2 regions of the Paenibacillus sp. FSL M7-0656 genome follow, and region 2 is predicted to be linked to the other one. Evidence: predicted binding sites of a transcription regulator. Region 2 holds the regulator's gene; the other holds the start of a gene.
The links. Region 2 encodes NrdR, which represses ribonucleotide reductase genes. Its sites were predicted from a motif close to AACACNATATATNGTGTT; they were not measured.
Positions count from the first base shown of each region.

Region 1: the regulator NrdR is predicted to act here: its motif matches at 1,567-1,584, upstream of MHI01_RS08110 (adenosylcobalamin-dependent ribonucleoside-diphosphate reductase).

Region 1 covers NZ_JBBOOT010000001.1:1,894,380-1,897,545, reverse strand. The annotation lists gene MHI01_RS08115 (DEAD/DEAH box helicase) at 1-1,262, opposite strand, end outside; gene MHI01_RS08110 (adenosylcobalamin-dependent ribonucleoside-diphosphate reductase) at 1,646-3,166, shown strand, end outside.
Region 2 covers NZ_JBBOOT010000001.1:2,057,985-2,061,150, forward strand. The annotation lists gene MHI01_RS08840 (S-layer homology domain-containing protein) at 1-732, shown strand, start outside; tRNA gene MHI01_RS08845 (tRNA-Ala) at 980-1,052, opposite strand; gene nrdR (transcriptional regulator NrdR) at 1,238-1,705, opposite strand; gene MHI01_RS08855 (alpha/beta-type small acid-soluble spore protein) at 1,822-2,043, shown strand; gene MHI01_RS08860 (lytic transglycosylase domain-containing protein) at 2,126-2,689, opposite strand; gene coaE (dephospho-CoA kinase) at 2,686-3,166, opposite strand, start outside.

The sequences.
Region 1 (3,166 bases), 160 kb from region 2:
CCCCGATAGGGTACAGCCGTAAGCCCATTGTTGCGGAAATAGTTTAGCAGATACTCCTGCGTGGCCCGGTATTCAGTGAAGATAATTACTTTTTCATTCATGTTCCGAACCAGTTCCATCGTTTTCTCCGCTTTGGTATTCTCCTTGATCGCTTTAATATGGGCAACGAGTTCCCAAATCTTGTCCCGAAGGGGAGAGTCCAGCGGAAGTTTCTTCGACAGATTAACCAGCGTCACGAATACAGCATCCCGACTGCTGCACACTTCACGCTGCAATGTAACCAGGGAGAGCATGCTGCTCAGGTTGCCGCCAGCTTCCTGGTACTGGTCTTTAACAAAGGAAGTCACGCCATCATAAAGCGCTTGTTCTTCGGGCGATAGTTGCAGATTCACGTTGGAGACGTTCCGTTTGGTAAATTGAACAGGGCCTTCGCCGCGGCGGTTACGAATCATGACTTTGGATAACTCGTTCTTAAGCTGTTCCTGATTTTTCGGAACCCGTTTGTCTACAACAAAGTTGGCCGCAAAGTCACCCTGACGACCTAGTTGACCGGGCTTCAGTAGGTTGATCAGATTGAACAATTCACTCATATCGTTCTGCACAGGTGTAGCTGTGAGCAGCAGACAATACTTTTTGCGCAATTTCAGCATGAATTGATAGTTGGTTGTTTTCTTGTTTTTGAGTTTATGAGCCTCGTCAATAATAATCATGTCGTAGTCGGTATCCAGCAGCATATCTTTATGCGGGTCACGTTTGGCTGTATCCATGGAAGCAACAACCACTTCATTCTGCCAGGAATAGGCCTTTTTCTGGGCAATAGCAGGGATGCCAAATTTTGAATTCAACTCCCGTACCCATTGCAACACAAGAGAGGCTGGCACGAGAATGAGTACCTTGGATACGAGACCCCGAACCATATATTCTTTCAGAATGAGACCGGCTTCAATGGTTTTGCCCAGACCCACCTCATCGGCGAGAATGGCCCGGCCTGACATTTCAAATAATACTCTGCGTGCAGTGTCCATCTGGTGAGGGAGTGGGGTAAGGCCTTGTAGATGCTTGAGACATTGGATCTCGTCAAAATTGGGAATAAGGTTGGTCTCTTCGGCTTGAATGCCGAGTTGAAAGAGTCGGTAATCCCCCCAAGGACCTCCTTTATCCAGTCGTGATTCCAATTGATTAATCCAGGTCCGATCAAATTCCAACGGAACGGGCAGCTCGGCTACAGGTTGATTCATGTGGTGCGGGTTTTTCCGGTTCATGGTGTTTCCTCCCCTGCCATACGTGATGACGTTTTATTCGTAGGTAATAGTATGGACGAATGAGAGTCAGTTCATAACTATATAAGTTGAACTACATTTTATTTGCACGAACACTACGATGACAGAACAACCTTCCAATCGCTGTTATCCCCAGATTTTTTGTGTCCCAAAAAATTCACTGATGTCGTATTCATGCGTATGAGGGTGTGTGAAGAAGTTTGTCCGAGCAGGGGGGTCTATAAAATAAGGCCTGTGATAAAAGTCGCATGGAAAATCAATATATGGTGTAATATACTGTTTTTATATCACTATATGTGGTGTTTGGTCATAATTTATTCTTATAGTTAAAATGGAGCTTTATACCGGGGAGGTTGAACGTAGCGATGAAATCGAACCAACGATCGTACCAATTAGAAGGACTTAGCGAAAAAATATTTCTGGACCGATACGCCTGGAAGGACGCTGATTCGAATCATGCCAAGGTCGGAGATGTGGTATTGGTATTAACGAAGGATGATCCGAAGTTCCCAACCAAGGAAGTGGGCGAAATCATAGAACGCCAGGGTCAGCTTGTACAGGTAAGAACTCGAAGCGGAGAGATGATCGAGACAAGTGTGGAGAAATTGACACTCAACATAGAAAAAACACCGGAAGAGATGTGGGACCGTCTTGCCAAAGCGATGGCTTCTGTCGAATCCACAGCCGATAAGCGGGCAACGTGGGAGTCCAAGTTCCGCTCTGTGTTGGAAGATTGGAAGTTAGTACCCGGAGGCCGAATTGCTGCGGGTGCGGGGGCAAGCGATGAGTTGACACTCTTCAATTGTTATGTCATTCCATCTCCGCAAGACAGTCGGGGTGGCATCATGAGAACCTTGACCGAGATGACGGAGATTATGGCACGTGGGGGAGGCGTAGGCATTAATTTGTCCTCTTTGCGTCCTCGCCGAGCGGTGGTGAAAGGTGTCAACGGATCATCCAGCGGTTCCGTATCGTGGGGCGGATTGTTCAGTTATACGACTGGACTGATTGAACAGGGCGGAAGCCGCCGGGGTGCGCTCATGCTGATGATGAATGACTGGCATCCGGATGTGCTTGATTTTATTACTGTGAAACAAACGATGGGGCAGGTGACCAATGCCAATCTGTCTGTATGTGTGAGCAACGCATTTATGGAGGCTGTCAAGCAGGACGGAGATTGGGACTTGGTTTTCCCCGATACGAACGATCCGGACTACGACATCGAGTGGAACGGGGATATGCAGCAATGGAAAGCCGCAGGTCATTCGGTGGTGCACTATCGTACACTGAAGGCGCGCGAAATCTGGCATACCATTATTGAATCAGCCTGGAAATCGGCAGAGCCTGGTGTGGTATTCATGGAGTACTATAACCAGATGTCCAACAGCTGGTACTTCAATCCGATTATCTGTACTAATCCGTGCGCGGAACAGGGTCTGCCTGCCTGGGGTGTATGTAATCTGTCTGCGATCAATCTGTCCAAATTCTACGATGAAACAAATCATGATGTGGCATGGGATGAACTGGCGGAAACCACTCGTATCTCGGCTAGATTTTTGGATAATGTCATCGATGCAACACCATATCATTTTGAGGAAAATAGACTGAATCAGCAGCGTGAACGCCGGGTTGGGCTTGGCACAATGGGACTGGCAGAGCTGATGATTAAGCTGCGTATTCGATACGGCAGTCCTGAATCTCTTGTTTTTCTGGATAAACTGTATGGATTCATGGCGAAGGAGGCCTATCTGGCATCGGCAGAGATTGCAGCAGAGAAGGGAGCTTTTCCAGCTTTCGAAGCTGAACCGTATTTACAGAGTGGATTCATGAAAAACATGGTTGCGACGTACCCTGAAGTGGGAGAGGCCATTCGTAAACAGGGCATT
Region 2 (3,166 bases):
CCCAACGGCAACCGTGTGGATATTCACGGCGGATCGAAGATACGGAGCGGCGGAGCGGTTGTGGTAGGACCGAGCGGCGCAAAAGTTAGCTTAGATAACGGCATGTCGCTGAACATCCGTGAGGGTACGGAGCTGGCATTTGATGACGCCACCCCACTGGGCTTCCTCGTGATATCGGGCAATCCTTTCAGGGATGCCAACATGGACGACTGGTTCTACAGCTATATAAATTTCGCCTACACATACGATCTTTTCAACGGCACGACGTCCACAACGTTCTCACCCGGCACCGCAATGACACGTGCAATGTTCGTGCAGGTACTGGCCAATCTTGAAAATATAAACCTCTCCAGCTACACGAGTTCCCGCTTTAACGACGTGACAGAAGGACAGTGGTACACCGCGGCAGCCGAGTGGGCGGCCGAAAAAAGCATAGTCAACGGTACAAACGCAGACCTGTTTGACCCCAATTCACCGATGACGCGCGAGCAGATGCTGGTGATACTGTACAACTACATGAAGTACAAGGGCTATGAGATACCTGAAAGCCAGGCTAAGTCCTTCACGGACGAGAGTGAGATCAGCTCCTGGGCATTGGAGGCCGTTCAGGCGCTGCGGGACGTCGGCATTGTATTAGGCAAGCCGGATAATCGTTTTGCTCCCAAAGCCACCGCCACCCGCGCCGAAGTAGTCACGATCTTTGTAAGATTCGTCGAATATCTGGCTAACTGAAAGCGTATACAGAAAAATGCAGACCCTTCCGGTTGGACAATATCCAGCCGGAAGGGTCTCCTTGTTTTCAAACTGTACTTTTTTTGACAACTCCACAGTCAGGACTTTAAACCCTCGATTTTTGCATCTAGAATATTCGTTAACAGGCTCGTCACCAAGTCCAAAAATTCTAATTAATTAATGCATGTTCTGATTTATTTCACCACAAAAAAACGCCATCACAATAATGTGATGGCGTTCTTGATTATGGAGCCTAGGGGGATCGAACCCCTGACCTCATCGCTGCCAGCGATGCGCTCTCCCAGCTGAGCTAAGGCCCCAGGATATGAAATAGATAACTTGTCCAGCGCTGCTACGTTCCACAGGCGACTCCTATATCATATAAAATCCAGCTTTCGCTGTCAATCACTTTTTCAAGATCCAAAGTGATTGGAGAAGAACAACCGATTTCTCTGGTACACACGGACTGGAACTCCAGACTGCTCTTCTCCCTTTACCCACTTCACTAATCCTCCAGATCGTCTTTGGACAACAGGGATTTCAGTTCTTTCATGAACATATTGATATCTTTGAACTGGCGGTATACCGACGCAAAACGGACATACGCCACTTCATCGACTGGAAACAACTGTTCCATCAACAGCTCACCAATCTGGCGACTCTCAACTTCAGCATCGGCTGTATTACGCAGAGATTTCTCCACTTCAGATACCATCATCTCCAGGGTCTCTACGGAGACTGGACGTTTCTCACAGGCACGAATAAGCCCGCGGAGAATTTTGTCCCGGCTGAACTCTTCACGACTGCCATCTTTCTTAATGACGATCAGTGGAGTCTCCTCAATCATCTCAAACGTTGTAAATCTTCGGGCACACTGCTCACACTCACGGCGACGACGAATGGATTTTGCTTCGTTGGCCGGACGCGAATCAAGCACTTTGGTACCCATATAACCGCAATAAGGACACTTCAAAACAGATCACTTCCCACGTTTTACTTTTTACCACATATTCCCTGTACTGATTTTGTAATGAAAAACGCATTGCCGACACATAATACTTTTACCAACCCGCGAGGAGGTGAACAGCAATGGCACAAAGCAATGGTAACTCCAACAACTTGGTGGTAACTAAAGCTTCCGCAGCACTCGAGCAAATGAAATATGAAGTTGCTCAAGAACTCGGAATCAGCATCCCACAAGACGGATACCAAGGTAACATGACTTCTTACGAGAACGGTTCGATCGGTGGATACATCACGAAGCGTCTGGTAACAATTGCAGAACAGCAATTGGCAGGTCAATACCAATAATATCTGCATCGTAATACGCTACACAGAGGAGCATGGAGCGGCCGGTGAACAACCGGCCTGCTCTGTGCTTCTACTTATATACTTAGAACGTATTATAGATCTTTACATACTGATTATAATAGTAAATGACTCTTTGTACATAGTGACGCGTCTCACCAAACGGAATATCTTTCACTGTATCGAACGAGCCATCCCATACACCATCTCTAAGCCAACTGTTCACTTTGCCTGGACCCGCATTATAGGCAGCGATCATAACTGCTTCATTGCCATCGAATTGATCGGACAGATTCCGCAGATACCATGTGCCTAACTGAATATTTCGTTCTGGCTCGTGCTTTAATTCCTCCAGCGAAGTGTCGGGAATTTTGGCTTGTTCCAGTATCCAGTTCGCCGTGTCCGGCATCAGTTGCATGAGCCCAATGGCACCTCGTTTGGATTCCTTGCTTGTCTTAAAATTGGTCTCCACCTTGATAATGGAAGCAATTAGAAACGGATCAACCTCATAGCTCTGAGATTGGGCACGGATCTCTTCCTTATAATGTATGGGATAGAACCATGCCATCCAGTTTGTATTCAGAAATAACACCAGTACAAAGGAAACAAACATCAACAGCAATACACGTTTCTTACGCAATATTCTCATAACAAACCCTTACGCTGTAGATATGAGTCAATTTGCTGTTCCGTCTCAGGCCATAAGCCGCTGTTATCGATGACAATGTCAGCCAGCTGTTTTTTGCGCTCAATATCCATCTGTACATCCATTCGAGCCTCAGCCTGTGCTGCAGTCATTCCATCCCGACTCATCAAGCGATCTCGTTGCACCGATCTCGGGACATATACAACCATGACTTCCTCGAAACCGTCCTCCAGACCTGATTCGTAGAGCAAAGGAATATCAGATACCACAAGTTTATCCGGATGTTGCAACGCGTATGCAGCAGCCCGTTCGCTCATCTCTCTTCGGATCGCCGGATGTGTGATAGCCTCCAATGCCTTTCGTTCCTCTGGTTGTTGAAAAACAATACTCCCAAGCTTTTTCCGATCCAGTGTTCCATCTTCGTTCAGTATGGCTTGTCCAAACCGCTTAACAGCGGCGGCCAACACGGGATGCCCGGGC